Regions from separate parts of the Streptomyces sp. NPDC101181 genome, predicted to be linked through region 2. Evidence: riboswitches for the same ligand, from Rfam matches in the RefSeq annotation. Region 2 holds a riboswitch; the other holds the start of a gene.

Region 1 (15,803 bases), on a different contig from region 2:
AGACCGAGCTGGGCACGCTGAAGGACAAGCAGCTCACCCAGCTGCGCCGGGACAAGATCGGCTTCATCTTCCAGGCGTTCAACCTGCTGCCGACGCTCACCGCGCAGGAGAACATCACCCTGCCGATGGACATCGCGGGCCGTAAGCCGGACTCCGCCTGGCTCCAGAACGTCATCGACATGGTGGGGCTCTCGGGCCGCCTGGGGCACCGCCCGACCGAGCTGTCCGGCGGTCAGCAGCAGCGGGTCGCCGTGGCCCGCGCCCTGGCCTCGCAGCCCGAGATCATCTTCGGTGACGAGCCGACCGGAAACCTGGACTCCCGCTCCGGCGCCGAGGTCCTCGGCTTCCTGCGCAACTCCGTGCGCGAGCTGGGCCAGACCGTGGTGATGGTGACCCACGACGCGACGGCCGCCGCCTACGCGGACCGGGTCATCTTCCTCGCCGACGGCGCGGTCGTCGACGAGATCGTGCAGCCGACCGCCGACCGGGTCTTCGACCGGATGAAGGCGTTCGACGCGAAGGGCCGCACGAGCTGACGCGGGCGGCCCCGCGGCCGCCGCGTCCCCGTCCCCCTTCCGGAACTCATCCCAGGACTCACAGACATGTTCCGTACCGCCCTGCGCAATGTGCTCGCGCACAAGGCCAGGCTGCTGATGACCGTGCTCGCCGTCATGCTCGGCGTAGCGTTCGTCTCCGGCACCCTGGTCTTCACCGACACCCTCGGCAACGCCTTCCGCAACCAGTCCGCCAAGAGCTACGACAACGTCGCCGTCGCCGTCCAGACCTACGCCGGCGAGCGCGACGAGAAGGTCCAGGGCCTCGACCAGGCCACCCTGGACAAGGTCCGCGGCCTGGACGGCGTCGCCTCCGTCACCGGCCGGGTCGAGGGCTTCGCCGGGGTCGCCGACCCCGACGGCAAGCTGATCGGCAACGGCTGGTCCAACACCGGCGGCAACTTCGCCCCCGGCGAGAACGGCAAGGACGACGCGTACGCGTTCACCCAGGGCGACGGCCCGGTGAAGAACGGTCAGATCGCGCTCGACAAGGACACCGCGGAGAAGGGCAAGTACCGGGTCGGCGACCCGGTGCGGGTCGCGACCAACGGTCCGGTGAAGGAGTACACCCTCTCCGGTGTCTTCACCACCGAGGACGGCGCGGTCAACGCGGGCGGCAGCCTCGTGCTGTTCGACACCGCGACCGCCCAGAAGCTCTACCTGAAGCCCGGCGTCTTCAAGAACGCCAACGTGACGGCCGCCCCCGGCGCCTCCGACCAGAAGCTGCTGGACGAGATCGAGCCGCTGCTGCCCGACGAGGCCACCGCACGGACCGGCCAGGCCCTCGCCGACCAGCAGGCCAAGGACATCGAGTCCGGCCTCACCAGCCTCAACACCATGCTGCTGGCCTTCGCGGGCATCGCCCTGTTCGTCGGCATCTTCCTCATCACCAACACCTTCACCATGCTGGTCGCTCAGCGCACCCGTGAGCTGGCCCTGATGCGCGCCATCGGCGCCACCCGCCGCCAGGTCAAGCGCTCGGTGCTGATCGAGGCCGCCGTGGTCGGCGTGCTCGCCTCGGTGATCGGCTTCGCCCTCGGCGTCGGCCTCGCCGCCGCGCTGCGCTCGGCGATGGGGATGCTCGGCGGCAAGATCCCCAACGGTCCGCTGGTCGTCTCGCCCACCGCGGTCGTCTCCGCCCTCGCCGTCGGCATCCTGATCACGGTGCTGGCCGCCTGGCTGCCCGCCCGCCGGGCCGCGAAGATCGCCCCCATGGCCGCGATGAGCAGCGTCCACGCCACACCGACCGTGAAGTCCCTGGTCGTCCGGAACTCCATCGGCGCCGTGATCACCCTGATCGGCGCGGCCGCCATCGTCGCCGGCGCCGGGGCCGGTGGGACGAATGGCCGCGCCCTGGTGGCGCTCGGCGCCTTCTTCGCCCTGATCGGCGTCATCGTCCTGATCCCGCTGCTGTCCCGCCCGGTCATCGCCCTGGTGCGCCCGGCGCTGTCCAAGCTGTTCGGTGTCTCGGGGAAGCTGGCCTCGCAGAACGCGGTCCGCAACCCGCGGCGCACCGGAGCCACCGCCTCCGCGCTGGCGATCGGCCTGACCCTGGTCACCGGGATCTCGGTGCTCGGCGTCACCCTCGGCCAGGCCATCGACAAGATGACCACGGACAACATCAGGGCCGACTACCTGATCTCGATGGCCAGCGGCGACTCGCTGGACCAGTCGGCGCTCACCGCCCTGGAGAAGGCGGACGGCGTCGCCGCGATCTCCCCGCAGCAGTCGACGTACTTCCAGGTCGACGGCGACCACCAGTCCGTCTCCGGCGTCACCCCCGGCGACGTGGAGAAGGTCTTCTCGCTGGACGTGGTCTCCGGTTCGCTCGGCTCGCTGAAGGACGGGCAGGTCGCGGTCGCCTCGGACGCCGCGAAGTCGAACGGCTGGAAGACCGGCGACACCCTCCCGGTGACGTTCGACGACGAGAAGAAGGGCGAGGTGACGATCGGGGCGGTCTACGAGAAGAACGACTTCCTGTCGACCTTCGTCGTTCCGAAGGACCTCGCCGACCAGCACAGCGCCTCCTCCCGTCCCGACATCCGCGAGATCTGGATCAAGGCGGACGGCGGCGCGAGCCAGGCCACCGAGAAGTCGATCGTCAGCGCGCTCGGCGACAACCCGGCCATGAGCGTCATGGACCGGCAGGACATCCGTGACTCGTTCGGCGGCTTCGTCAACACCGCCCTGAACATCATGTACGGGCTGCTCGCCATGGCCCTGCTGATCGCGGTCCTCGGGGTCGTCAACACCCTCGCGATGTCGGTGTTCGAGCGGCAGCAGGAGATCGGCATGCTCCGTGCGATCGGTTTGGACCGCGGCCGGGTCAAGCGGATGATCCGTCTGGAGGCCATCGTCATCTCGGTCTTCGGCGCGCTGATCGGGGTCGGCCTCGGGGTCTTCCTCGGCTGGGCGATCGGCCAGACCCTGTCCTCGGACATCCCGGGCTACGCCCTGGTCATCCCGTGGGACCGGCTCGCGGTCTTCCTGGCCCTGGCCGCTCTCGTGGGCGTGCTCGCCGCCCTGTGGCCCGCCCGCAGCGCCGCGAAGCTCAACATGCTGACGGCGATCAAGACGGAGTGACCCGCCCCCGGGGAGGCCGGGACAAGGGGACGACGAGGGGCCGGTGCACCGCTGGAAGGCGGTGCACCGGCCCCTCGGGTCTTTCCGCCCGCGGGCGTACGGGTCACGCCGTGCCGTTCTCCGTCCAGGCGCGGGGGCGCAGCGGCAGCCCGGAGCCGCCCTCCGGCGCCGGGCGCACCGCCAGGATCTGGTTGACCCCGATCCGGTTGCTCTCGAAGGCGAGCGCGGAGGCGGCCATGTAGAGCCGCCAGACCCGGGCCCGGCCCGGCGAGGTGGCCCGTACGGCCCGCTCCCAGTTCTGCTCCAGGTTGGCCACCCATCGGCGCAGGGTCAGCGCGTAGTGCTCGCGCAGCGCCTCGACGTCCCGGGCCTCGAACCCGGCCTCCTCCAGGGTGGCCAGGGTGCGGCCGAGCGGGGCGAGTTCGCCGTCGGGGAAGACGTAGGCGTCGATGAAGTCGTCGAGCCGGTAGGCGTCCTCGTCCGGTTCGGGGCGGCGGGCGATCTGGTGGTTCAGGAGGCGTCCGCCGGGCTTCAGGAGGGCGTAGAGGGCGTCGGCGTACTCCCGGTGGCGCGCCGAGCCGACGTGCTCCGCCATCCCGATCGAGGAGATCGCGTCGTACGGTCCGGGCGGGGTGTGGCCGGTCCGGGCGGGGCCGACGGCTCGGGGAAGGACGTCCCGGTAGTCCTGGACACGGATCTCTACGCGGTCGGTCAGGCCCTCCTCGGCGACGCGCTTGCGGGCGTGGGCGGCCTGCTCCCGGGAGAGGGTGATGCCGGTGACCCTGGCCCCGTACTCGCGGGCGGCGTGGATGGCCATCGAGCCCCAGCCGCAGCCGACGTCCAGGAGGCGGTCGCCCTCCTGGAGGCCGAGCTTGCGGCAGACCAGGTCGAGCTTGGCGCGCTGGGCGTCCTCCAGGGTCCCGCCGTCCTGCCAGTAGGCGCAGGAGTAGACCATGGACGGGCCGAGGACCAGGGCGTAGAAGTCGTTGCCGACGTCGTAGTGGTGGCTGACGGCCGCTTCGTCGCGGCGTCTGGTGTGCAGGCGTCCGGTGCGGCGGCGGACCTCCTCGGCCGGCGGGGCGGGCGGCGGCCAGGGTCCGGCCAGCCGCAGCACGCCCCGGGCGAAGGCGCGCACGGCGGGGTCGCGGACCGGGTGGACGGCGTCCTTGGCGTCGGCGCCCCGGTCCCACAGGAGTCCGGCGATCCGGTCGAGGACCTCGTACAGGTCGCCCTCGACGTCGATCTCTCCGGCCACCCAGGCGCGGGCCAGGCCCAGTTCGCCCGGTCTCCACAGGATGCGGCGCAGGGCGCGGCGGCTGCGGATCACGAGGACCGGGGCCCCGGGCGGCCCCGATTCGCTGCCGTCCCAGGCCCGGACGCGGACCGGGAGGGGTTGTGCGAGCAGTCCCTCGGCGAGAGCGGTCAGCCGCGACGCGGCGTCGGCCATGGCACACACCTCCGTGGTGTTTCCCGATACGCACCCTGCGCGGGAGCGCTGTCCCCGCCCCGGCACACCGGGCGCCGTGGCGCGGTACACCGGCGTCAACCGTGCCCGGACACTCCGTCATCCCGCTACCGGGCGGCAATCGGCGCAGCACGTCCATGCCACGTCCGCGCGGTGGGGAAACCAGGTCGACCGGGCCGGGGGAACGCCGAAGGGGCCGTCCGCACCACGGATGGCGGACGGCCCCTTCGGGCGTCGTACGGAGCGCTCCTCGCGGAGCGGCCTCACCGGGAGGTCAGGAGGCCTTGGCCTTCTCGCCCTCGGGCTTGGCGGCGGCGACGGCCGGAGCCGGGGCCGGCTTGGCGGCCTCGTAGAACTCCTCGCGCGGCGTCTCCATGGCGCCGAGCGAGACGACCTCGCGCTTGAGGAACATCGCCAGCGTCCAGTCGGCGAAGATCCGGATCTTGCGGTTCCAGGTCGGCATCGCCATGCCGTGGTAGCCGCGGTGCATGTACCAGGCGAGACGGCCCTTGAGCTTGATCTTCACCTTGCCCAGGACGATCATCGCGACGCCCTTGTGCAGGCCGAGACCGGCGACGGCGCCCTTGTTGGCGTGGCTGTACTCCTTCTGCGGGAAGCCCCGCAGACCGGAGATCACGTTGTCGCCGAGGACCTTGGCCTGGCGCAGCGCGTGCTGGGCGTTGGGCGGGCACCAGGCGTTCGGGTTGCCCGCGCGGCGGCCGACCATGTCCGGGACCTGGGCGTTGTCGCCCGCGGCCCAGATGTAGTCGGTGCCCTGCACCTGGAGCTTCTCGCTGGTGTCCACGTGACCGCGGGGGCCGAGCGGCAGACCGAAGCGGGACAGCGCCGGGTTCGGCTTCACACCGGCGGTCCACACGATGGTGCTGGAGTCGACCTCCAGGCCGTTCTTGAGCACCACGTGGCCGTCGACGCAGGAGTCCATCGAGGTGGAGAGGTAGATCTCCACACCGCGGCTCTCCAGGTGCTCCTTGCCGTACGCGCCCAGCTTCGGGCCGACCTCGGGAAGGATCTTGTCGGCGGCGTCGACCAGGATGAAGCGCATGTCCTCGCGCTTCACGTTGGTGTAGTACTTCGCCGCGTCGCGGGCCATGTCCTCGACCTCGCCGATGGTCTCCGCGCCGGCGAAGCCGCCGCCCACGAAGACGAACGTCAGCGCCTTGCGGCGGACGTCCTCGTCGGTCGTGGAGTCGGCCTTGTCCAGCTGCTCCAGGACGTGGTTGCGCAGGCCGATGGACTCCTCGATGCCCTTCATGCCGATGCCCTGCTCGGCGAGGCCGGGGATCGGGAAGGTGCGGGAGACCGCGCCCATCGCGACGACGAGGTAGTCGAAGGGCAGCTCGTAGGCCTCGCCGACGAGCGGCGCGATCGTGGCGACCTTGCGGTCCTGGTCGATGGTCGTGACCCGACCGGTGAGAACCTCAGCCTTGGGCAGCACGCGTCGCAGCGGGACGACGACATGCCGAGGCGAGATGCTGCCTGCGGCAGCTTCGGGGAGGAAGGGCTGGTACGTCATGTACGACCGCGGGTCGACGACCGTGACGGTCGCCTCCCCGTATCGCATCTTCTTCAGAATGCGACGAGCCGCGTACAGGCCTACGTACCCACCGCCTACAACGAGGATCCTGGGACGCTCCGTGGTGCTCATGCCATCGAGTATCCACCCCACCCCCGGGGGGAGCTCGTGAGCCCCTTCACAAGGATCTGCCGACCCTCTGCTACACTTCGCCGCCCACGTGACCCAGGTCATGGGTCCGCGGGGGAACCACCGCCCCGCCGGAAACGTTGCCCACCACCTGTGAGCTGCCCCTTGACCCTCCGGGCCGGGTGAACCACACCCGCTTTTCACACGGGCGCAACATGGGCGGAACCCGCGCACGGCACTCCCCCGCACCCCGGTGGGCGTCCCGGGCGGGCCGATGGGGCCGGAACCACACCCGACAGGGCCGAATTCCTTGTGAAGAAGTTCACGAACTTTCCCGCGGCGTGTCTCGTGAGGGGTCCCCCAAGCGGCCCACCGGGGCGAGCGGGCAGCTCAAAGGTGCAGGTGGACGAGCGGTTGAGCGGCGCAGCCCCGGGGCCCCGTCCGCCGCTCAGCCCGCCGCGCTCCAGGCGATGCCGTCGAGGATGTCGTGCTCGCTGACGACGACCTCGTGCGCGCCGGTCCGCTCCATCACGGCGAGCAGGACGAGCGCCCCGGCCCCGATCACGTCGACGCGGCCGGGGTGCATCACGGGGATCGCGGCGCGCTCCTCGTGGGTGGAGCGCAGCAGGCGCTCGGTGATCGCGCGGACCTGGCCGCGGGTGACCGTGGAGTGGTGGATGGCCGCGGAGTCGTACTCCGGCAGCTCCAGGGCGATCCCGGCGATCGTGGTGACGGTCCCCGCGAGGCCGACGAGCGTGGCAGCGTCGGCCAGCGGCACGGCCTCGGCTGCCACGTCCAGAGCGGCTTCGACGTCCTTGCGGATCGCGGCGATCCGGTCGTGGGCCGGCGGGTCCACCACGGCCCCGTCCACCACGAGATGACGCTCGGTCATCCGCACGCAGCCGATGTCCACGGAGCGGGCCGCGGCGACCGTCTCGGAGCCGAGGACGAACTCGGTGGAGCCGCCGCCGATGTCGACGACCAGGTACGGCTTCGCCATGCGGTCGGTGCCGGTCAGCTCCTTGGTCGCCCCGTCGAAGGAGAGCTGGGCCTCCTGGTCGCCGGTGATCACCTCGGGCTCGACGCCGAGGATGTCCCGCACGCCCCGGACGAACTCGTCGCTGTTCTCGGCGTCCCGGGAGGCGGAGGTGGCCACGAAGCGGACGCGTTCGGCGCCCAGCTCCCCGATCACCCCGGCGTACTCCCGGCAGGCCGCGAAGGTCCGCTCCAGCGCGTCGGGGGCGAGCCGTCCGGTGCGGTCGACGCCCTGGCCGAGGCGGACGATCGTCATCCGCCGGTCCAGCTCGGTGAACGCCCCGGTGGCGGGGTCCGCGTCGGCGACGAGGAGGCGGATGGAGTTCGTGCCGCAGTCGACGGCGGCGACCCGGGTCATCGGGCCTGTCCCTCGGATCGCCCGGAGACCTCGGGGCTCCCGGGCCGTTCGGAGACCTCGGGGCCACCGGGGCCCTCGGCGCAGGGGGTCACGCACGCGCCCTTGGCCCACCACTCGGGCAGCATCGCGATGGCCTCGTCGCCCAGCGGGTTCACCCCGGGCCCGGCGGCCAGCGAGTGGCCGACCAGGACGTGCAGGCACTTCACCCGGTCCGGCATGCCGCCCGCGCTCGGGAAGCCCTCCAGGACCTCGATGGCGTCGCGGCGGGCGAGGTAGTCCTCGTGCGCGGCCCGGTAGGCGGCGGCCAGCTCGGGGGCGCTCTCCAGACGGGCCGTCATCTCCTTCATGACCCCGTTGGCCTCCAGCGTGCCGATCGCCGAGGCCGCCCGGGGGCAGGTCAGGTAGTACGTCGTCGGGAACGGCGTGCCGTCCTCCAGACGGGGCTGGGTCTCCACCACGTCCGGGTTGCCGCAGGGGCAGCGGTGCGCGATGGCGCGCAGGCCGCGCGGCGGGCGGCCCAGCTGCTGCTCGAACGCGGCGATGTCCGCGTCGGTGGGCTTGGTGGACTCGGTCTGCGGAGGGGGCGTTTCCATGCCTGCCTTGGTTCTGCTCGGAAGCTCGTGGAGGGGAACGTGGTGGACGGGGGGAGCGGGACGCGGGGAAGGGTGTGCGCGGACGTACGCGGCCGGTTCGGTCAGTCGCGCGCGTCGTCGCGGTCGGCGCTGTCCACGCCGTCCCAGAGGTTGGTGTGCCAGGGGCGGTCGCTCGCCCCGGGCGCACCGCGCCGGTCCTTCGCCGCGTCGGGGTCGGCCACGGTGTAGCCGGTCTCCCCGGGGAGGACGTAGTGGAGGTGCTGGCGGGCCAGACGCATGATGTACGCGTCGTCCTGGAGCCGCGCCTTCTCGTCCCGCAGCTCCTCGGTCCGCTCCCGCGCCTGCTGCGAGAGCCGTTCCTGCTCGGCGATCTCGTCGCGCTGGGAGACGTACTGCCGCATCGGGTAGGCGAGCGCCACCACCAGGGAGCAGACGACCAGCGCGAGGAACGCGGCCCGGCCGGTGAGCCGGGAGCGGCGGGCCTGGCGGCGGTTCTGGGATCGGTACACGCGGGCCGCGGTCTGCTCGCCGAGCAGCCGCAGCCTGGTCGCGGTGGAGAACCGGTCGCGGTTCCCGGCCATGTCTCCCGCCTCCCTCCGACGCACGTCCGTCCCCGCACACGGTACGGGACCGGGTGCGGGGACGGGCGGAGGCTACCGGCTTGCGCCGGTGGTTCAGCCCTTGAAGCGGGGGAAGGCGGAGCGGCCCGCGTACACCGCGGCGTCGTCGAGGATCTCCTCGATGCGCAGCAGCTGGTTGTACTTGGCGACACGGTCCGAGCGGGCCGGGGCGCCGGTCTTGATCTGACCGCAGTTCACGGCGACGGCGAGGTCGGCGATGGTGACGTCCTCGGTCTCGCCGGAGCGGTGCGACATCATGCACTTGAAGCCGTTGCGCTGGGCCAGCTCGACGGCGTCCAGGGTCTCGGTCAGCGAACCGATCTGGTTGACCTTGACGAGCAGGGCGTTGGCAGAGCCCTCCTCGATGCCGCGGGCCAGGCGCTCGGGGTTGGTGACGAAGAGGTCGTCGCCGACGATCTGGACCTTGGCGCCGATGCGGTCGGTGATGACCTTCCAGCCCGCCCAGTCGTCCTCGTACAGCGGGTCCTCGATGGAGACCAGCGGGTAGGCGGAGACGAGCTCCTCGTAGTACTCGGTCATCTCGGCGGCCGAGCGGGACTTGCCCTCGAACTCGTAGACGCCGTCCTTGTAGAACTCCGACGCGGCGACGTCGAGCGCGAGCGCGATGTCGCGGCCGGGGACGTAACCGGCCTCCTTGATGGCCTCGACGATGAGGTCCAGGGCGGCGCGGTTGGACTCCAGGTTCGGGGCGAAGCCGCCCTCGTCGCCGAGGCCGGTGGACAGGCCCTTGGTCTTGAGGACCTTCTTCAGCGTGTGGTAGACCTCCGCGCCCCAGCGCAGGGCCTCGGAGAAGGACTCCGCGCCCACGGGCGCGATCATGAACTCCTGGATGTCCACGTTGGAGTCGGCGTGCGACCCGCCGTTCAGGATGTTCATCATCGGAACGGGCAGCAGGTGCGCGTTCGGGCCGCCGAGGTAGCGGAAGAGCGGCAGGTCGGACGCCTCGGAGGCGGCGTGCGCGACGGCCAGCGAGACACCGAGGATGGCGTTCGCGCCGAGCGAGGCCTTGTTCTCGGTGGCGTCCAGGTCGAACATCGCCTGGTCGATGAGGCGCTGCTCGGTGGCGTCGTAGCCGACCAGCTCCGGGCCGATCTGCTCGATGACGGCGAGGACGGCCTTCTCGACACCCTTGCCCTGGTAGCGGTTGGGGTCACCGTCGCGGAGCTCGATGGCTTCGAACGCTCCGGTGGAGGCGCCGGACGGAACGGCAGCACGGCCGGTGCTGCCGTCGTCGAGGCCGACCTCGACCTCGACCGTGGGGTTACCCCGGGAGTCGAGGATTTCCCTGGCTACGACGACGTCGATGGACGGCACGAGGCATCTCCTTCTGGGATCTGACGCTGGTGGTGCGGGGTCACTGTGGCCTTGCGACACGAGCCTAACCGGCCCGGCCGCCTCGGTCGGCCGGGCGCCCGTCTCCTGGGACGAAAAAGGACCCGAGGGTGCACATGACGGGACAAAACTCCAAAAATCTACTGCCCGGTAACACGTCTTGCCGACAAGAGGTGAACGCAACCGGCCCCGGCTCCCCCGGTGCGCCCCGGCCGCGGACGACCTCGGCCCGGCGCGCACCGGGGGGTGTGAGCGCGCCGGGCCGGGGAGAGCCGTGCGAGGGAGGGAGCCGCCGGACGCCCTCCCTCCGGGGAGGAGAGACGGCGGATTACTTCAGGTGGAGCTGCTGGCCCGGGAAGATCAGGTCGGCTTCCTGGACGATGTCGTCGTTCAGCTTGAAGAGCTTGCTCCAGCCGCCCTTGACGCCTTCCTTCTGAGCGATCTTGCTCAGGGTGTCGCCCTTCTTCACCTTGTACTCGCCGTCACCCTTCTTGACCTTCTGGCCGGTCGGGGTGGTGACGGTCTTCTTGCTCTCGGCCTTGGGGCTCTCGGCCTTCTTCTCGACCTGCGGCGCGGTGCGCTGCTGGGAGCGCGTGGTGGGCTGCTCGGCCTGGCGCTCGGGCTTGCTCTGCGACTGGCCGGAGCCGCCGGGGCTCACGCCCGGGTCCACACCGTCGTTGGTGAGACCGCCCGCACCGGCGCAGGCCCAGGCGCCCGGACCCTGCATGTCGAGAAGCTTCTCGGCGGTGGCGATCTGCTGGTCCTTGGAGGCCAGGTCGGCCCGCGCGGCGTACTGCGTGCCACCGGCGGCGGCCCAGCTGGACTGCGAGAACTGGAGCCCGCCGTAGTAGCCGTTGCCGGTGTTGATGGACCAGTTTCCGCCGGACTCGCACTGGGCGACGGCGTCCCACGTGGAGACGGAGGCGGCGGAGGCGTTGGTCGCGCCCATCAGCGGGACGGCGACGGCGGCACCCGTGACACCCGCGAGGGTGGCGAGACGGACGGCCTTGGACGGGCGGCGGTGCTTGCCCTTGCTGTTCAGCAGCATGGAACGAATCTCCTCACCGACGCCTACGAGGTGAGCTGTCGGGTTCGGGCTGATGAGTTGCCCGGCCGCGCGACCTTGCGCTCGGCTTCACCCCAAGCCGTTTCCGTACGTCCCCGTCCTTCGAGAGGCTGTACGGACCCGGCGGCCTACCTGGGTCCCCCGCTCCTGCCTACGGCGCTTACGCGTCTGTTCCCTTCGACCGACGGCAGGATTCGGCGTGACGGTCGACGGGGCCCGCGGTGCGAGCGGCTTAGACCGTAAACACAGGCAACCCCGACATTCAAAAATGGACATAGGGGTCATTCGACTCGAACTCCCGGCGGGTTACCGGCCGTTTTCGCAGGTCGGAGGCGATACGCGCGAACGGGCCGGGCGAGGGTCACCAGTTGAAGCAAAGAGACCCATGTCTCACTCGAACAAAAGTGGACATAGGTCTCTGAACTACCCGGGATTTCAGGGTGTTTTCCCGAATTGAACTCAGTTGGCGGCGGGCACCTCGGCGCTTGGGGAAGCGTCCTCGGCGGCGCCCTCGTCAGCCCCCTGCTCCAGCCCCAGGTCCAGGCTCTGACCGGGCAGGATCAGGTCCGGGTCGGAGCCCAGGACGTCCTTGTTGGACTCGTACAGACCGGTCCAGCCCTGGGGGAGTTCCTGCGCGTCGGCGATCGCCCAGAGGTTGTCCCCGGGCCGCACGACGTAGTCACCGGACTCGGCGGCTCCGCCGTCCCGTCCGTCACCCTCGCCCCGCGAGGCGTGCCGGCCGGACTCCCGCGGACCGTCCTGGCCCGCGCCGTCGGCCTCCTCGGACGCCGGGGCGCCCCGGTGCTTGCCGCCGCTCCCGGCCTTGCCGTCCGGGGCGTCGGAGGGCTTCGAGGCGTCGGGGGCCTCGGCGGAAGGCGAGGCGGAGGGGTCGGACGCGCCGCGCTCCGCACCCGTACCGCTGTCGCTGTCGCTGTCACCGCCCGCACTACCGGACGTGCCGGTCTTGCCGGACTTGTCACTCTCGTCGCTACTGCTGCTTTCGCCGCGATCGCCGGACCTGGCCGACTTGTCAGCTTCATCCGCCCGGTCCGTCGGGGAGGCCGTCGGCTCCGGCGAGGGGGCGGTGCCCGGGTCGACGCCCGGAAGGCCGCCGTCCACGGCGAGGCCGGAGATCACCGCGCAGCTGGGCCACGCCTTCGGCCCCTGGTCGGCGAGGACCTTCTCGGCGACGGCGATCTGCTGCGAGCGGCTGGCGAGGTCGGCCCGGGGGGCGTACGCGGTACCGCCGTACGCCGACCAGGTCTCCTCGGAGAGCTGGAGCCCGCCGTAGTAGCCGTTGCCGAGGTCGGCGCTCCACGTGCCGCCGCTCTCGCACTCCGCGACCCGGTCCCAGGTGGCGGCCTCGGCGGCGTGTGCGCCGCTCGCGCCGAGCAGCGGGATGGCGATGGCCGATCCCGTCACGCCTGCGGCGACGACGATGGCCGGTGCCTGGCGAGGCCGGCGGTGTCTGCCGTTCGCGGAGCCCATGGGTTTGCCTTCCGTGCGACTGACGAGCGAGTGACCTGGGCACCGTGCGGCGGAGAGACGTACGGGCCCGAGCGCGCCGCGGAACCGTACGAACCCGCGTGCGCGCAGGTGCACAAGTGACGCGTGGGCAGCGAGCGGCCGACGCGTTGAACCGTGAACCTAGCGGGACTCGAACGTGTGTCACAAGTCGATGCAGCGCAGATCACGTGAAAGTCACAGAGTTGACAGAGTGTCACCTTCGGCGAGGCGGTGACCCGGTGCGAACTCGACCGGCAGGGTGCGCAGTCCGCGCATGATGAGTCCGCCGCGCCAGCGCAGATCGGCGGGTTCCGCCGCGAGTCGCAGCCCCGGCAGCCGTCTCAGCAGGGTGGCCAGCGCGGCCTGCCCCTCCAACCGCGCCAGCGGAGCCCCCAGGCAGTAGTGGATGCCGTGCCCGTAGCCGAGATGCTGGTTGTCACTCCGCGCGAGGTCCAGGGTGTCCGGAGCGGCGAACCGCTCCGGGTCCCGGTCGGCCGCCGCCAGCACCACCAGCACGGGGTCGCCCGCGGCGATCTCCTGCCCGCCCAGGGTCAGCGCCTCGGTGGCGTACCGCCAGGTCGCCAGCTCGACCGGCCCGTCGAAGCGGAGCAGTTCCTCCACCCCGGTGGCCAGCAGCCCGCTCTCCCCCGCCGCCAGGGAGGCCTCCAGCCGGGCCCGCTGCGCGGGGTGGCGCAGCAGGGCGTACGTACCGTTGCCGATGAGGTTGACCGTCGTCTCGAAACCGGCGAAGAGCAGGATGAACGCCATCGCCGCGGCCTCGTTCTCGGTGAGGTGCTCGCCGTGGTCACTGGCCCGGATCAGGCCGGAGATCAGGTCGTCGCCGGGGTTCTCCCTCTTGCGGTGGATGAGTTCGGCGAGATAGCCGCGCATCTTCTTCACCGACCGGGCGACCCCGCCCCGCGGCCCGCCGCCGTGCCGGATCATCATGCCCGCCCAGTCCCGGAAGTCGTCCTGGTCCTCGGGCGGGACGCCGAGCAGGTCGCAGATGGCGTAGATGGGGAGCGGGAAGGCGAAGTCGTGGATCAGGTCGGCCTCCCCCTTCTCCACGAACCCGTCGATGAGCCGGTCCGTCAGTTCCTGCACCCGGGGCGCGAACTCCGCGACCCGGCGCGGGGTGAACGCCTTGGAGACGAGCCGGCGCAGCCGGGTGTGGTCCGGCGGGTCGATGTTGAGCAGATGCGTCATCAGGTCCGCCTTGCGCTCCCCCGGAATCCCGGTCTTCCCCTTGGCGTGCGGCGACTCCGCGTGGTGGGCCGGGTTCTTGGAGAGCCGCACGTCGGCGAGGGCCTGCCGGGCGTCCCCGTACCGCGTCACGAGCCACGCCTCGACCCCGCTGGGCAGCGCGGTGCGGTGCACGGGGCTGTGCTCGCGGAGCCAGGCGTAGGCGGGGTAGGGGTCGGTGGCGAACTCCCAGGTGAAGAGTTCGGGGGCCGGGGCGCTCCCGGGGGTCGCGGGGGCGGCCTCGTCCGGGACGGCTCCCGGGGCGCTGCGGGGGCAGGCGGGGGGCGCGGAGGTGTCCGGAGCGGGGTGGCCGGAGCGGCTGTCGGCGGGGTGGTCGTTCACTCCTCGACGGTATCGGTCGAGGCCGGCGGCCCGCACAGGCCGGGAGCGTCCTCGCCCGCCCTCCGTCGGTCCCCGCCGGCACCGTACTAACCCGCCCCGCCCTCCACCGCCACGATCGCGTCCCGGTAGGCGCGGGCCGCCGCGCGGAGGGCGGCTTCCGGGTCGGCTCCGTCGGCCTCGGCGCGTACGGCGAGGGCGAGGAGTTCGTAGCCGATGGGGTCGCCCGCAGTTCCGCCGCTGGTCCCGGTGGCGGTTCCGGCGGCGGTTCCGGCGGTCGGGAGGGGGACGTCGAGTCCGGCCGTACGGACGCGGCTCGCCAGCTTCGCGGCGAGCGCCAGGCCGGGCTGGCCGAGGGGGACGCCCTCGGTGACGGAGGTGCGCCGCTTCTCGATGGCCTTGGTGCGCAGCCAGTGCGCGTGGACGTCCTCGGGAGTCTCGGCGGTCTCGTCGCCGAAGACGTGCGGGTGGCGGTGGATCAGCTTCTCGACGAGGCCGCCCGCGACGTCGTCCACGTCGAACGGCTCCTCGGCGTCCTCCTCCGCGATGCGCGCGTGGAAGACAACCTGGAGGAGGACGTCGCCCAGCTCCTCGCGCAGTTCGTCCCGGTCGCCGTCCTCGATCGCCTCGACCAGCTCGTACGCCTCCTCGATGGCGTACTTGGCCAGGCCCTCGTGCGTCTTGCGCGAGGTCCAGGGGCACGCGCGGCGGATCCGGTCCATGACCTGGACCAGGTCGAGGAGGCGGGCGCCGGGCAGGTCGTAGGAGCCGGGGAGCAGTTCCAGGTCCGGCATGGCCACCCGGCCCGAGCCGCCCAGGCGGGCCAGGCCGTCGGTAAGGGTCTGGTTTCCCTCGCCGCCGGTCAGGACCACCACCGTGCGGCCGCCCGCGCAGGCGGCGACCAGATCGTCGGCGCTGGGCGCCGCGTGCTCGACCCGGACGCCCGCCTCGCGGAGGTAGGGCAGCTGGGGCTGGTCCGGGTCGGCGCACAGGACCCGGTCGGCCGCGCGCAGGGTCTGCCAGGCGGGCCAGGACAGCAGACCGGGCGCGACCCGGTGGCTGGCGGTGAGGAGGACGATCCGGCCGGGGCTGTCACCGGAGGAGTCCGGGGCGCCGGGGGCGCTGCCGGGACCGGCCGCGGCAGGGCTGCCGGACCCGGCGGGGAAACCGTTCGGCGCGGCGGAGGGGCTGCCGGGGTCGCCGGAGGAGCTGTGGGGAGCGGCGGCAGGGCTGCCGGGGTCGCCGGAGGGGCTGTCGGGCGCGGCGGCGGGGGGTTCGGCGTTCACCCGGCGAACCTACCTCGCGTCCCGGAACCGGCGTGACGGCTCCGGGACGGCCGGCTCCGCTCAGGCGCCCGCCGGGGTGTCCTGCGGGGTGAACTTGGTGACCTGGCTGATCCAGGGCGCGCTGTAGTCGCCGAGTTGCA
Region 2 (15,803 bases):
ATCGAGATCGACGCCATGACCGTCTCGGGGCAGGTCGGCTCCACGGTCTCGCTGGGGAACGGCTGCCTGTGCTGCGCCGTCGACGCGAGCGAACTCGACACCTACCTGGAGACGCTGACCCGGCCCTCCGCCGGGCTGGACGTGATCGTCATCGAGGCGAGCGGTCTGGCCGAACCCCAGGAACTCGTCCGTATGCTGCTCGCCAGCGACAACCCGCACGTCCTGTACGGCGGTCTCGTGGAGGTCGTCGACGCGGCGGAGTTCGACCGCACCCGGGAGCGGCACCCCGAGATCACCCGCCACCTCGGTGTCGCCGATCTCGTCGTCCTGAACAAGACCGACCGGATCGGCGCGACGGAACACGAGGCGCTGCGCGCGGAGGTCGCGGCGCTCAGCAAGCCGGCCGCCGTCGTCTCCGCGACGCACGGCCGGATCGACCCCGAGCTGCTCTTCGACCCGGCCCTGCGCCCGGACCATGACGAGAGGGTCCGTCAGCTGACCTTCGAGGACCTGCTGCGGGAGGAGAGCTGCTCGGGGCACGAGGACCATCTGCACGCGGCGTACGAGAGCGTCGACTTCACTGCGGACACTCCGATGGACCCCCGCCGCTTCATGGCGCTCCTGGACTCCCGGCCCGAGGGCCTATACCGGATCAAGGGATTCGTGGACTTCGGCGCGGGGGACCGGGACAACGCGTACGCGCTGCACGCGGTCGGCCGGTTCCTCCGCTTCGTCCCGCGGCCGTGGACACGGGGCGAGCCCCGGCTCACCCAGCTCGTCCTGATCGGGGCCGGGATCGACACCCGGGCGCTGCGCGACGGGCTGGCGGACTGCCGGGCCGGCCAGGCGGACGCCCCCGTCTCATCCGGCGCTCCCCAGGCTGCCTCCGGTGCCCCCGCCGCCCCCGGCACCTCCGATACCCCCGGCACCTCCGACGCGGATGACGTCGAGCGCGCCATGTGGGGCGTGCTTCGCTACGTACAGCAGGAGCAGGAGCAGGACCGGGGCCCGGACCCCGTGGACGTACCGGAAGCGGACGTACCGGAAGAGGTCCCGGAGGCGTGATGCCCCCGGGCCGCTTTCCTACGGGGTGACGGACCGGCCTACAGCGGCGGCCCCGCGACCACGGCCACCGGCTGGAGCAGCGGCGTGCCCGAACCGTCGCGCCTCGGGTCCGGCTCCGGCAGCTTCGACGGGGAGCCGTTCTCCTGGGCGGCTCGGGCCGGGGTGGCGCCCGCCCAGGCGAAGACCAGGACGTCCTCCCCCTTCAGGAACCGCTGGCAGCGCACCCCGCCGGTCGCCCGGCCCTTGCGCGGATACTGGTCGAAGGGGGTGAGCTTCGAGGTGAGCACCGAGTCGTCCAGCGTGCCGTGCGAACCGGCCACCGTGAACACGATCGCCTCCGCCGCCGGGTCCACCGCCGTGAACGACAGCACCTCGGCCCCGGCCGCCAGCTTGACGCCCGCCATGCCCCCGGCGGCCCGCCCCTGCGGCCGCACCGAGCCCGCCTGGTAGCGCAGCAGCTGGGCGTCGGAGGTGATGAAGACCAGGTCCTCCTCGCCCGTACGCAGCTCCACCGCGCCCACGACGCGGTCGCCGTCCTTGAGGGTGATGACCTCCAACTCGTCCTTGTTGGCCGGGTAGTCCGGCACCACGCGCTTCACCACACCCTGGAGCGTGCCGATCGCCAGACCCGGCGAGGCCTCCTCCAGCGTGGTGAGACAGACCAGCTCCTCGTCGGCCTCCAGGGTGAGGAACTCCGCGACCATCGCCCCGCCCGACAGACTGGGCTCGGCATGGGTGTCGGGCAGCTGCGGCAGGTCGATCACCGAGAGCCGCAGGAGCCGGCCGGTGGAGGTCACCGCTCCGACATCGCCACGGGCCGTGGCCGCGACCGCCGACACGATCACGTCGTGCTTGACCCGCCGGGCGTCCTCGGAGATCTCCACCGGCTCGGCGTTCGCCGTGCGGGCCAGCAGGCCCGTGGAGGAGAGCAGCACCCGGCAGGGGTCGTCCGCCACCTCCAGCGGCACGGAGGCGATCTGCGAACCGGCGGACTCCAGCAGCACCGTGCGCCGGTCCGTGCCGAACTTCTTCGCCACCGCGGCCAGCTCGGACGAGACCAGCTTGCGCAGCTCCGCGTCCGACTCCAGGATCGCGGTCAGCGCCTCGATCTCGCCCTTGAGCTTGTCGCGCTCGCCCTCCAGCTCGATCCGGTCGAAGCGGGTGAGGCGGCGCAGCGGGGTGTCCAGGATGTACTGCGTCTGGACCTCGCTCAGCGAGAAGCGCTCCATCAGGCGCTCCTTCGCCTGCGCCGAGTTGTCGCTGTCCCGGATGATCCGGATGACCTCGTCGATGTCGAGCAGGGCCACGAGCAGGCCCTCGACCAGGTGCAGCCGGTCGCGGCGCTTGGCGCGGCGGAACTCGCTGCGCCGGCGCACCACCTCGAAGCGGTGGTCGAGATAGACCTCCAGCAGCTCCTTGAGGCCCAGGGTGAGCGGCTGGCCGTCGACCAGCGCCACGTTGTTGATGCCGAAGGACTCCTCCATCGGCGTCAGTTTGTAGAGCTGCTCCAGCACCGCTTCCGGCACGAAGCCGTTCTTCACCTCGATGACCAGCCGCAGCCCGTGCGCCCGGTCGGTGAGGTCCTTGACGTCCGCGATGCCCTGGAGCTTCTTCGCCGAGACCAGGTCCTTGATCTTGGCGATCACCTTCTCCGGGCCGACGGTGAAGGGCAGTTCGGTGACGACGAGACCCTTGCGGCGGGCCGTCACGTTCTCCACGGCGACGGTGGCGCGGATCTTGAACGTGCCGCGGCCCGCCGTGTACGCGTCCTTGATGCCGGCCAGTCCGACGATGCGTCCGCCGGTGGGGAGGTCGGGGCCGGGGACGAAGCGCATCAGCGTCTCGACGTCGGCGCCCGGGTGCTTGATCAGGTGGCGGGCGGCGGCGATGACCTCGCCCAGGTTGTGCGGGGGCATGTTGGTCGCCATGCCGACCGCGATCCCGGAGACCCCGTTGACCAGCAGGTTGGGGTAGGCCGCCGGGAGCACGACGGGCTCGCGCTCCTGGCCGTCGTAGTTCGCCTGGAAGTCGACCGTGTCCTCGTCGATCGCCTCGGTCATCAGCGACGTGGCGTCGGCCATCCGGCACTCGGTGTACCGCATGGCGGCGGGCGGGTCGTCGTTGCCCAGGGAGCCGAAGTTGCCGTGCCCGTCGACCAGGGGCAGCCGCATCGAGAACGGCTGCGCCATCCGCACCAGGGCGTCGTAGATCGACGCGTCACCGTGGGGGTGGAGCTTGCCCATGACCTCGCCGACGACGCGCGCGCACTTCACATAGCCGCGGTCGGGGCGCAGTCCCATCTCGTTCATCTGGGAGACGATGCGCCGGTGCACGGGCTTCATGCCGTCGCGGGCGTCGGGCAGGGCCCGGGAGTAGATCACCGAGTACGCGTACTCCAGGAAGGAGCCCTGCATCTCGTCGACGACGTCGATGTCGAGGATCTTCTCCTCGAAGTCGTCCGGCGGCGGGGTCTTCGTGCTACGGCGGGCCATCGCGGCTGCGACTCCTTCTCGGATTCACGGATTCTGATCGGACAACCTGGGGTACTGACGCGGACCATTGTGGACCGCCGCACTGACAACGCGGACCTCGACCCGTCCGAAGCGGCCCCAGGCAGCGCCGCCTGAGGCACGATCGACGGAAACTTCCGCGGAACGGGAACTTCGCCAGGTGCCGCCGCGCTTGCTTAGAGTGGCAGGTCTGGCAGGAAGTACCGGTCAGGAAGTCCAGTATCGCGATCGAAGGGACGTACATGCCCATGGGTCACACGGCCACCGAACAGGCCGGTTCCGGCGGCTTGACAGCGACCGAGCACCGCCTGGCCAACGGCCTGCGTGTGGTGCTCTCCGAGGACCATCTGACCCCGGTCGCCGCGGTCTGCCTCTGGTACGACGTCGGTTCGCGCCACGAGGTCAAGGGGCGTACGGGCCTGGCTCACCTCTTCGAGCACCTGATGTTCCAGGGCTCGGGCCAGGTCAAGGGGAACGGCCACTTCGAGCTGGTCCAGGGGGCCGGCGGGTCGCTCAACGGGACGACCAGCTTCGAGCGGACCAACTACTTCGAGACCATGCCCACCCATCAGGTCGAACTCGCCCTGTGGCTGGAGGCCGACCGCATGGGCTCCCTCCTCGCCGCGCTCGACGAGGAGTCCATGGAGAACCAGCGCGACGTCGTCAAGAACGAACGGCGCCAGCGCTACGACAACGTGCCCTACGGCACCGCGTTCGAGAAGCTGACCGCCCTCGCCTACCCCGAGGGCCACCCCTACCACCACACCCCGATCGGCTCCATGGCCGACCTGGACGCGGCCACCCTGGAGGACGCCCGCGCGTTCTTCCGCACGTACTACGCCCCCAACAACGCGGTGCTCTCGATCGTCGGGGACATCGACCCCGAGCAGACTCTCGCGTGGGTGGAGAAGTACTTCGGCTCCATCCCCTCCCACGACGGCAAGCAGCCCCCGCGCGACGGCACCCTGCCCGCGACCATCGGCGAGCAGCTGCGCGAAGTGGTCCACGAGGAGGTCCCGGCGCGCGCTTTGATGGCCGCCTACCGCCTGCCGCACGACGGCACCCGCGCCTGCGACGCCGCGGACCTGGCGCTCACCGTGCTCGGCGGCGGCGAGTCCTCCCGCCTGCACAACCGCCTCGTCCGGCGCGACCGTACGGCGGTGGCGGCCGGGTTCGGGCTGCTGCGGCTCGCCGGGGCGCCCTCGCTGGGCTGGCTGGACGTGAAGACCTCCGGCGGCGTCGAGGTCGGGCAGATCGAGACCGCGGTCGACGAGGAGCTGGCCCGGTTCGCCGCCGAGGGACCCACCCCCGAGGAAATGGAGCGGGCCCAGGCGCAGTTGGAGCGCGAGTGGCTCGACCGCCTCGGCACGGTCGCCGGGCGCGCCGACGAACTGTGCCGCTACGCGGTCCTGTTCGGCGACCCGCAGCTCGCGCTGACCGCCGTGGGCCGGGTCCTGGACGTCACCGCGGAAGAGGTGCGCGCGGCGGCCCAGGCGGCCCTGCACCCCGACAACCGCGCCGTGCTGGTCTACGAGCCCATCGAGCCGTCCGAGGAGACCGAGGGCGGCCCGGAGGCCGCGGCGGACACCGAGGGCACCGACGCGCACGAGGGGGCGGACAAGTGAGCGACGCCGCCACGACTGGAGTAGCCATGGACTTCCACCCGCAGCCCACCGCCGGCACCGCCCGCCCCTGGGCCTTCCCGGCGCCCGAGCGCGGTGCCCTGCCCAACGGGCTGACCGTGCTGCGCTGCCACCGCCCCGGCCAGCAGGTCGTGGCCGTGGAGATCTTCCTGGACGCGCCCCTGGCGGCGGAGCCCGCGGGCCTGGACGGCGTGGCCACGATCATGTCCCGGGCGCTGTCGGAGGGCACCGACAAGCACAGCGCCGAGGAGTTCGCCGCCGAGCTGGAGCGTTGCGGCGCCACGCTCGACGCGCACGCCGACCACCCCGGTGTCCGGGTCTCCCTGGAGGTCCCGGCCTCCCGGCTGGCCAAGGCCCTCGGGCTGGTCGCGGAGGCGCTGCGGGCCCCGGCCTTCGTGGAGAGCGAGATCGAGCGCCTCGTCGGCAACCGCCTCGACGAGATCCCGCACGAGCAGGCCAACCCCGGCCGCCGCGCCGCCAAGCAGCTCTCCAAGGAGCTGTTCCCGGCCACCGCCCGGATGTCCCGCCCGCGCCTGGGCACCGAGGAGACGGTCCGGCGGATCGACGCGGCCGCGGTGCGCGCGTTCTTCGACGCCCACATCCGCCCGTCCACCGCGACGGCCGTGATCGTCGGCGACCTCACCGGTATCGACCTGGACGCGCTGCTGGCCGAGAGCCTCGGCGACTGGTCGGGCGACGCGGGCCAGGCCCGCCCGGCGGAGCCGATCACCGCGGACGACACCGGCCGCGTCGTCATCGTGGACCGCCCCGGCGCGGTCCAGACCCAGCTGCTCATCGGCCGCATCGGGCCCGACCGGCACGAGAGCGTGTGGCCCGCGCAGGTGCTCGGCACGTACTGCCTGGGCGGCACCCTCACCTCCCGGCTGGACCGGGTGCTGCGTGAGGAGAAGGGCTACACCTACGGGGTGCGTGCCTTCACCCAGGTGCTGCGGTCCTCCGGCCCCGACTCCGGCGGCGCGGCCATGCTCGCCATCAGCGGCTCGGTGGACACGGAGTCCACCGGACCGGCGCTGGAGGACCTCTGGAAGGTGCTGCGGACGCTGGCCGCCGAGGGGCTGACCGACGCCGAGCGCGAGACGGCCGTGCAGAACCTGGTGGGCGTCGCCCCGCTGAAGTTCGAGACCGCCGCCTCCGTCGCGAGCACCCTGGCCGACCAGGTCGAGCAGCACCTCCCCGACGACTACCAGGCCCACCTCTACGCCCGGCTCGCCGAGACCGGCACCGTGGAGGCCACCGCCGCCGTGGTCAACGCCTTCCCGGTGGACAAGCTGGTCGCGGTCCTGGTGGGGGACGCGGCGCAGATCGCGGAGCCCGTCAGGGCGCTCGGCATCGGAGAGGTGTCCGTCGTCACCGGCTGACACGGACCGGCCTGCCAGGCCGAACGGGACCCCGGCGAACGAAAGTTCGCCGGGGTCCTCCCTTTTGCCCGATTAATGCGGTTAGCACGTTTAGTAAGGCTATGCGCGGTCCGTCCTGTGGGATGCGCGACAAATGCCCTGGTCCGTTTGGAGCGGGGAAGGCGGCCCGCTTAGCGTCGGCTCCGCTGTCCGTCACCCGTTCGCCGCAGCCGCGGCGCCGGGCAGCCATCGCCGAGTCCCCGTCAGGCGCGAGCCTGGGGAGCCGGGGACCCACGCAGTCCCTGGGGTGAATCGGGGAGCCGTGCCGTGAACCGGCGTGGTGCTCCGTAGGAGACCTTCCTGCTCCGAACCCGTCAGCTAACCCGGTAGGCGAGAAGGAAGGAAAGGAACCAGCCCCTCTCATGGCGTTCACCCGTGCCACCGGGAAGCACCGTGCCCCGAGCCGTCTCACGCGCCGGAGCGCCCAGGCCGCCGGGATCGCGGCTCTGGCCACCACCGGAGTCATCGGCTCGCTGTCCTCCCCGGCCCTCGCCGCGGACACCGACACCGCCCGGACCGCCGACACCGGCCTCACCCAGGCCATCGCCCTCGACGCCACCCTCGCCGAGCAGATCGACGCCCAGGCCCAGGCGCAGAAGCAGCGGGCCGATGAGGTGGCCCGGGCGAAGGCCGAGGCCGCCGCCGAAGCCAAGGCCGAGGCCGCGAAGGCCAGGGCGAAGGCGGAGGCCGAGCGCAAGGCCGAGGCCCGCGCCAAGGAGATCCGCGAGGAGAAGGCCCGTGCCGCCCGCGCCGCCGAGCGCGCCCGGCAACTCGCCTTCCACCTGCCGGTCGCCGGATCCCACGTCACCACCGGCTACCAGTCCGGCGGTTCGCTCTGGTCCTCCGGCAGCCACTCCGGCGTGGACTTCATGGCCGCGTCCGGCAGCTCCGTCGTCGCCGTCGGCGCCGGGACGGTCGTCGAGGCGGGCTGGGGAGGCGCGTACGGCAACAACGTCGTGCTCCGGATGGCGGACGGCACGTACACCCAGTACGGCCACCTCTCCTCGATCGGCGTCACCGTCGGCCAGAGCGTCACGTCCGGCCAGCAGATCGGCCTCTCCGGCTCCACCGGCAACTCCACCGGCCCGCACCTGCACTTCGAGGCCCGCACCACCCCCGACTACGGCTCCGACATGGACCCCGTCGGCTACCTCCGCGCCCACGGTCTGAACGTCTGACCCCACCCGCGCCCCCCGCCCACCGAAGGCCCCGACTCCCCGCCGGGGCCTTCGGTGATTGTGCCGGAGCCCGCGCACCGGGGTATCCGGCCGACCGCTGTCCGGCCAAAAGATATCCATGGATTCCGACCCCCCATCGGAAATTCCGGCGGATTGCCATAGAGTCACGGAACAGACGTCGGGTGGCCGCGTTTCGCGGGGATTAAGGCGGAGGTCCGGACATGCGTATTCCCGCTCATTCGGTGTGCACGGCAATCCGTGACGACATCGTCTCCGGTGTCTACGAGCGCGGCGGCCGCCTCACCGAGGAACTGCTGGCCCGGCGGTACGGGGTCTCCCGCGTCCCGGTCCGCGAGGCGCTGCGCACCCTGGAGTCGGAGGGCTTCGTGGTCACCCGCAGACACGCCGGCGCCTGTGTCGCGGAGCCCACCGAGCAGGAAGCGGCCGATCTGCTGGAGGTGCGGACGCTGCTGGAGCCGCTGGGCGCCGCGCGGGCCGCGCAGCGGCGTACCGACGCCCACCTCAAGGTGCTGCGCGGACTGGTGAGGCTGGGCCAGGAGCGGGCCCGCCGGGGGGAGGGGGAGGACCTGCGCTCCCTGGGCGGCTGGTTCCACGAGACCCTCGCGCAGGCTTCCGGCAGCCCCGGTCTGATCGCCCTGCTCACCCAGCTCCGGCACAAGATCGCCTGGATGTACACGGTCGAGCAGCCCGCCCGACCGGCGGAGTCCTGGGCCGAGCACGGCGCCATCGTGGACGCCGTGGCGCGGGGCGACGCCGAGCGGGCCAGGGCCCTCGCCGCCCATCACGCGGAACGCTCCACCGCGGCCCACCGGCTCCGCCGGCCGGACAGGAACGCGCACCGCCCGGCTTCCCGGGTGAGCACTTCGCAACACGGCCTCAACATTGCGAGTGGCCGCCATTAACACTTGCGCCGTATACAAGAGAAAGCGGCGACCGGGAGCGGTATTCGCGCTGCCCGGAATTCGGTTTTCCGGCTTTTCCCGGGAAAAGCGAAAGAGCCGCAGACCCCTGAGGGGGCTGCGGCTCTCGTGCGGGCGAACGGCTCGGACGGTCCGGCGAACGGCGTCAGACGGTCTCGGGAAGCTCTTCCAGTCCCTCGGCGACCAGCTTCGCCAGCCGGTCCAGGGCGGCCTCGGCGTCGTCCGCGTCCGAGGCGAGCACGATCTCCTCGCCGCCCTGCGCGCCCAGGCCGAGCACGGCGAGCATGGAGGCGGCGTTCACCGGGTTGCCGTCGGCCTTGGCGATCGTCACCGGGACGCCGGACGCCGTGGCGGCACGGACGAAGATGGAAGCGGGGCGGGCGTGCAGGCCCTCGGCCCAACCGACGTTTACGCGGCGCTCAGCCATGGTTCTGCCCTTCACATATCAACGGTTGTCTAGACCAGTCTCTCATGCGGTGCGCGGTGCCGTGCCCGGCCTCCCGTCCGGCGCTGCGTCCCGGGGCCCTCGGCCGGGCCCCCTCAGACTGCCCCGGCACCGGTCCCTCCGCCACCGGGATGCCCGCCGTAGGCTTTGTCCATGCAGCCCGCGCCGGAGCAGAGTCCGCACCACGCGTACCCCGACCACTGGGAAGCGGACGTGGTGCTCCGCGACGGAGGAACCGCGCGCATCAGGCCGATCACCACGGACGACGCCGAGCGGCTGGTCAGCTTCTACGAGCAGGTGTCCGACGAGTCGAAGTACTACCGCTTCTTCGCCCCGTACCCCCGGCTGTCCGACCGGGACGTGCACCGCTTCACCCATCACGACTACGTCGACCGGGTGGGGCTCGCCGTCACGACCGGCGGCGAGTTCATCGGGACGGTCCGCTACGACCGCATCGACGAACGGGGCCGCCCCGCCTCCGCCCCCGCCGACGAGGCCGAGGTCGCCTTCCTGGTCCAGGACGCCCACCAGGGCCGCGGCGTCGCCTCCGCGCTGCTGGAACACATCGCCGCCGTCGCCCGCGAGCGCGGCATCCGGCGGTTCGCCGCCGAGGTGCTCCCCGCCAACAACAAGATGATCAAGGTGTTCCGGGACGCCGGATACACCCAGCGCCGCAGCTTCGAGGACGGCTCCGTCCACCTCACCCTGGACCTCGAACCCACCGAGAGGTCCCTCGCCGTCCAGCGCGGCCGAGAGCAGCGCGCCGAGGCCCGCTCGGTGCAGCGCCTGCTCGGCCCCGGCTCCGTCGCGGTCATCGGCACCGGGCGCACCCCCGGCGGCGTGGGCCGCACCGTCCTGCGCAACCTTTTCGCCGCGGGCTTCACCGGCCGTACGTACGCGGTGAACCGGGCCTTCGACGAGGGCCTGACCACCCTGGACGGGGTCCCCGCCCACCGCTCGCTCGGCGAGATCGGCGAACGGATCGACCTCGCCGTCATCGCCGTCCCCGCCCACCGGGTCCCCGAGGCCGTCGCCGACTGCGGGGAGCACGGCGTCCGGGGGCTCGTCGTCCTCTCCGCCGGTTACGCCGAGCGGGGCTCCGAGGGGCGCGAACTCCAGCGCGAACTGGTCCGCCAGGCCCGCTCGTACGGCATGCGGATCATCGGCCCGAACGCGTTCGGCATCATCAACACCGCCGAGACCGTCCGGCTCAACGCCTCGCTCGCCCCGGAGCCACCGGCCCGCGGCCGGATCGGCCTGTTCACCCAGTCCGGCGCGATCGGCATCGCCCTGCTCTCCGGCCTCCACCGGCGCGGCGCGGGCCTGTCCTCGTTCATCTCGGCGGGCAACCGGGCCGACGTCTCCGGCAACGACTTCCTCCAGTTCTCCTTCGAGGACCCGGACACCGACGTCGCCCTGCTCTACCTCGAATCGCTCGGCAACCCCCGCAAGTTCACCCGCCTCGCCCGCCGCACCGCCGCCGTCAAGCCCGTCGTCGTGGTCAAGGGCGCCCGGCACAGCGGCACCAACCCGCCCGGCCACGCGGTCCCGGTCAGCCGCATCCCCGACGCCACGGTCTCCGCCCTGATGCGGCAGGCGGGCGTCATCCGCGTCGACACGGTGACCGAGATGGTCGACGCCGGGCTCCTGCTGGCCGGCCAGCCGCTCCCGGACGGCCCCCGGGTCGCGATCCTCGGCAACTCCGAGTCCCTCGGCCTCCTCACCTACGACGCCTGCCTCGCCGAAGGGCTCCGCCCCCGCCCGCCGGTCGACCTCACCACGGCCGCCTCCCCGCGGGACTTCCAGGACGCACTGGCCGACGCGCTCGCCGACGGCACGTGCGACGCCGTGATCGTCACCGCCATCCCGTGGGTGGGGGAGAACGGCGAGGCCGAAACCGGCGACGGCGAGGTGCTGGCCACCGCCCTCCGCGGAGCCGCCGCCGGGGGACCGGCCAAGCCGGTGGCCGTCGTCCACGTCGAGATGGGCGGGCTCGCCGAGGCGCTGGCCGCCGCGACCAGCACGGCCGCCCCCCGCACCCGCACCGGCCCCGCCCGGCCCCCCGCCGCCCAGGCCGCCTCCGCCCCCGCCCCCGAGGCCGGACCGGGCGCCGCCACCGGACCCACCACCGGCACCGGCGCCGATGGTGGGCAGCCGCCGCGCCCCGCCCGCCCCGGCCGCATCCCCGCCTATCCCGCCGCCGAACGAGCCGTACGCGCCCTCGCCGAGGCCGTGAGGTACGCCCAGTGGCGGCGGCAGGCGGCCACCCCCGGGAAGGTGCCCGAGTTCCTCGACGACACCATCGACGCACCGGGCGCCGCCGCCCTGATCGAGGAACAGCTCGCCACCGCCCCCGACCCGCGCGGGCGCCCGCTCACCCACGACGAGGCCCGCGAACTGCTCGGCCGGTACGGCATCCCCGTACGCCCCACGCTCCCCGCGCCGGACCCCGGCGCCGCCGTCGCCGCGGCCGGGACCCTCGGCTACCCGGTGGCGCTGAAGACCACCGCCCCCCACCTCCGCCACCGCGCCGACCTCGGCGGGGTCCGCCTCGACCTCGCCGACGAGGAGGCGCTGCGCCGGGCGTACGGAGACCTCACCGAGCTCCTCGGCAAGCCCGCCGAACTGCTCCCGGTCGTCCAGTCGATGGCCCCGCGCGGGGTGGACACCGTCGTACGGGCCTCGATCGACGCGGCCGCCGGGGCGGTGCTCTCCTTCGGCCTGGCGGGCGCACCCTCCGAACTGCTCGGCGACACCGCGCACCGGCTGGTACCGGCCACCGACCGGGACGCCGCCGAGCTGATCCGGTCGATCAAGGCGGCCCCCGTGCTGTTCGGCTGGCGGGGCTCCGCCCCGGTCGACACGGCGGCGCTGGAGGAGCTGCTGCTGCGGCTGTCCCGGCTGGTCGACGACCATCCCGAGGTGGTCTCCGTGGCGCTGGAGCCGGTGGTCGTGGCCCCGCAGGGCATCAGCGTGCTCGGTGCGAGCGTCCGGCTGGCCCCGCCGCCCCCGCGCGGCGACCTCGGCCCGCGCCGCCTCCCGAACTACTGACGGCGGGCGCCGGGGCGTCCCCGGCAGTCACCGGCCCGCCGTAGGATGGTGCACATGGCAAAGACCGGTACGACGACCCAGGGGCTGCGCGCGGCCATCGAGCGCAGCGGCTACTACCCGGCCCTCGTGGCCGAGGCGGTGGAGGCCGCCGTCGGCGGGGAGCCGGTCGCTTCGTATCTGGTGCACCAGGAGACCACCTTCGACTCCAACGAGGTGCGCCGCCATGTGACGGTCCTGGTCCTGACCGAGCACCGGTTCATCGTCAGCCACACCGACGAGCAGGCCGCCGAGAGCGGTTCGGCCACCGCGCACGCCACCACCTCCACCGAGTCGGTCAAGCTCGACCGGATCTCCTCCGTCGTGGTCAGCCGGGTGGTGGCCGACCCGGAGAAGTACGTCCCGGGCACCCTGCCCCGCGAGGTCGTCCTCACCATCGGCTGGGGCGCGGTCTCCCGGATCGACCTGGAGCCCGCCGCCTGCGGCGACGCCAACTGCGAGGCCGACCACGGCTACACGGGCAGTTCCACCGCCGACGACCTGAGCCTGCGGGTCAGCGAGGCCGGTGACGGCCCCGACGCGGTCCGCCAGACCCTGGCCTTCGCCCAGTCGCTCTCCGAGGCCACGGCCGCCATCGCGGCGAGTGGCCGCTGATGGCCCAGCCCGCCTGGCAGGACCCCGTTCCGCTCTCCCCGGACACCGCGCCCGTCCCCGAGTACGGCAGCGGTTCGCTCGCCGACCTGCTGCCGACGCTGGTCGCGGGGCAGGAGGTCCCGGGATTCAGCGCCGCGATCCCCGAACTGACCCCGGCCGACCGCAACTGCGTCTTCCTGATCGACGGCCTCGGCTGGGAGCAGATCAAGGGCCACCCCGACGAGGCCCCCTTCCTGCACTCGCTCCTGCCCACCTCGCGCGGCGGCACCGGCCGGCCGATCACCGCGGGCTTCCCCTCCACCACCGCGACCTCGCTCGCCTCGGTCGGCACGGGCCTCGCCCCCGGCGAACACGGCCTGCCCGGCTACACCGTGCGCGACCCCGGGACCGGCGCGCTGATGAACCAGCTCCGCTGGCAGCCGTGGACCGAGCCCAAGGTCTGGCAGCCCTACCCCACGGTCTTCCAGCTCGCCGACGCGGTGGGCGTGCACACCGCGCAGGTCTCCGCTCCGGACTTCGAGCGCACCCCGCTCACCAGGGTCGCGCTCAGCGGCGGCTCCTTCCTCGGCCGGCTCTCCGGCGAGGACCGGATGGACACCGCCGCCCAGCGCCTCGCCGCCGGTGACCGCTCGCTCGTCTACACGTACTACAGCGAGGTCGACGGCAAGGGCCACCGCTTCGGCGTCGACTCCGACGCCTGGCGCGGCCAGTTGATGTACGTCGACGGGCTGGCCCGGCGGCTGGCCGAGCAGCTTCCGCCGCGCTCGGCGCTCTACATCACCGCCGACCACGGCATGATCGACATCCCCTTCGACGAGCGGTCCCGGATCGACTTCGACGAGGACTGGGAGCTGAGCGCCGGCGTCGCCCTCCTCGGTGGCGAGGGCCGGGCCCGCCACGTCTACGCCGTCCCCGGCGCGCAGGCCGACGTCCTGGCGGTCTGGCGCGAGGTGCTCGGCGAGCAGTTCTGGGTGGCGAGCAGGGACGAGGCGATCGCGGCGGGCTGGTTCGGGCCGCGGATCGACGAGCGGGTGCGCGGCAGGATCGGCGACGTGATCGCCGCCGCCCACGACGACGTGATCATCACCGCCTCGGTCAACGAGCCCAACGAGTCCGCGATGGCGGGCGTGCACGGCTCCCTCACCCCCGTGGAACAGCTCGTCCCGCTCCTCGAAGTACGCTCGTAACCCGCGTTTCCCCCTCCGCCGCCCTCGAAAGGTGCTCGACCCCTCATGCCCGAGCTCGTGTTCTTCTCCGGAACCATGGACTGCGGAAAGAGCACGCTGGCCCTGCAGATCGGCCACAACCGTTCGGCGCGCGGACTCCAGGGCGTGATCTTCACCCGGGACGACCGCGCGGGACAGGGCAAGCTCTCCTCCCGGCTCGGCCTGGTGACGGACGCCGTCGAGGCCGAGGAGGGCATGGACGTGTACGCGCACATCGTGGACCGGGTCAGCCGCGGCGGCCGGGTCGACTACGTGATCGTGGACGAGGCGCAGTTCCTCGCCCCGGTCCAGATCGACCAGTTGGCCCGCGTCGTCGACGATCTGGGCCTGGACGTCTTCGCGTTCGGCATCACCACGGACTTCCGCACGAAGCTCTTCCCCGGTTCCCAGCGGCTGATGGAACTGGCCGACCGGATAGAGGCGCTCCAGGTCGAGGCGCTCTGCTGGTGCGGCGCCCGCGCCACGCACAACGCCCGCACGGTGGGCGGCGACATGGTCGTCGAGGGCGCGCAGGTCGTCGTCGGCGACGTCAACCGGCTGGCCGACGAGGTCGGTTACGAGGTGCTGTGCCGACGCCACCACCGCCGCCGGATGACCGCGGAGACGGCCCGCGCGGGCGCGCTCTCCCCGGACGTGCTGCCGGTCGCGCCGGACACTGCCTAAGGGCTGTCCCGTAATCCCTGGTGGGCGCGCGACGACAGCTACGGCACCTCGCCGCGTTGTCGGAACGCCCGAATACATCCAGTATTCGGACGTCCCTCCGCCTTGCGATGCACCGCATCTGACGCCGCACGCTGATCCACCAGGGATTACGGGACAGCCCTTAGATCCCGGGAAGGCACCCCCGGGACGACCGCCTAGGAAGGCGACTCCGGCGAGGACCGGATGACCGTGAACACGGCCCCCTCCGGGTCGGCGACCGTCGCCAGCCTCCCGCTCGATCCCTCGCGCGGAGGTTGCAGCACCCGTCCGCCCAGCTCCACCACCCGCGCCGCCGCCCCGTCGGTGTCGGCGACCTCGAAGTACGTCATCCAGTGCGGACCCCGGTCGCGCGGCAGCGCGTGGCCGACCCCGTGCAGCGCGGCCACCGGGACGCCGTCCAGGTGCAGCGTCTGGTAGTCGAAGTCGGCCGAGACCACCGCCTCGGTCTCGTAGCCGAAGACCGTCTGGTAGAACTTCGCGACCATCGAGGTCTCCCGGGTCACCAGCTCGTTCCAGACCGGCGTGTTCGGGGCGCCCGCGGCCGTGGTGCCGATGTGGTCCGCGCCCTGCCAGATACCGAAGACGGCCCCGCCGGGGTCCGAGGCGATCGCCATCCGCCCCGCCTCGCCCGCGTCCAGCGGGCCGACCGCGACCGTCCCGCCGCACGAGCGGATCGCCTCGGCGGTCGCGTCCGCGTCGTCCGTGGCCAGGTAGGTGGTCCAGGTGACCGGGAGGTGCCGGTCGGGCGGCAGCTGGCCGATGCCCGCCACCTCCCGCCCGTCCCGGAGCCCGCGCACGTACGGGCCCAGTTGGTCGGGGCCCGGCCGGAACTCCCAGCCGAACAGGGCTCCGTAGAACTCCTGGGTGGTGGACAGACCGTGCACGATCAGACTCACCCAGCAAGGTGTTCCGGGCGTGCGCCGAGCGGCAGCCTCGGTCATCGTCGTCTCTCTCCTCGGACCGTTGTGGGGGC

The links. A riboswitch is a leader RNA that binds a small molecule or an ion and turns the genes downstream of it on or off. The one in region 2 is predicted to bind cyclic di-AMP.
Positions count from the first base shown of each region.
Region 1: another riboswitch for cyclic di-AMP. It lies ahead of ACIRRU_RS27665 (transglycosylase family protein); the one in region 2 lies ahead of ACIRRU_RS11630 (M23 family metallopeptidase).

Region 1 covers NZ_JBIWOX010000024.1:79,210-95,012, forward strand. The annotation lists gene ACIRRU_RS27625 (ABC transporter ATP-binding protein) at 1-536, shown strand, start outside; gene ACIRRU_RS27630 (ABC transporter permease) at 603-3,137, shown strand; gene ACIRRU_RS27635 (class I SAM-dependent methyltransferase) at 3,241-4,584, opposite strand; gene ACIRRU_RS27640 (NAD(P)/FAD-dependent oxidoreductase) at 4,877-6,268, opposite strand; gene ACIRRU_RS27645 (exopolyphosphatase) at 6,714-7,658, opposite strand; gene ACIRRU_RS27650 (DUF501 domain-containing protein) at 7,655-8,251, opposite strand; gene ACIRRU_RS27655 (septum formation initiator family protein) at 8,353-8,832, opposite strand; gene eno (phosphopyruvate hydratase) at 8,926-10,206, opposite strand; gene ACIRRU_RS27665 (transglycosylase family protein) at 10,553-11,272, opposite strand; cyclic di-AMP (ydaO/yuaA leader) riboswitch at 11,278-11,459, opposite strand; gene ACIRRU_RS27670 (transglycosylase family protein) at 11,750-12,778, opposite strand; gene ACIRRU_RS27675 (cytochrome P450) at 12,992-14,380, opposite strand; gene ACIRRU_RS27680 (nucleoside triphosphate pyrophosphohydrolase) at 14,467-15,663, opposite strand; gene ACIRRU_RS27685 (SurA N-terminal domain-containing protein) at 15,724-15,803, opposite strand, start outside.
Region 2 covers NZ_JBIWOX010000006.1:99,115-114,917, forward strand. The annotation lists gene ACIRRU_RS11610 (CobW family GTP-binding protein) at 1-1,065, shown strand, start outside; gene ACIRRU_RS11615 (DNA topoisomerase (ATP-hydrolyzing) subunit A) at 1,104-3,557, opposite strand; gene ACIRRU_RS11620 (M16 family metallopeptidase) at 3,818-5,200, shown strand; gene ACIRRU_RS11625 (pitrilysin family protein) at 5,227-6,597, shown strand; cyclic di-AMP (ydaO/yuaA leader) riboswitch at 6,817-6,983, shown strand; gene ACIRRU_RS11630 (M23 family metallopeptidase) at 6,999-7,814, shown strand; gene ACIRRU_RS11635 (GntR family transcriptional regulator) at 8,036-8,737, shown strand; gene ACIRRU_RS11640 (HPr family phosphocarrier protein) at 8,901-9,182, opposite strand; gene ACIRRU_RS11645 (GNAT family N-acetyltransferase) at 9,354-12,251, shown strand; gene ACIRRU_RS11650 (DUF5998 family protein) at 12,306-12,902, shown strand; gene ACIRRU_RS11655 (alkaline phosphatase family protein) at 12,902-14,089, shown strand; gene ACIRRU_RS11660 (thymidine kinase) at 14,135-14,791, shown strand; gene ACIRRU_RS11665 (VOC family protein) at 14,986-15,771, opposite strand.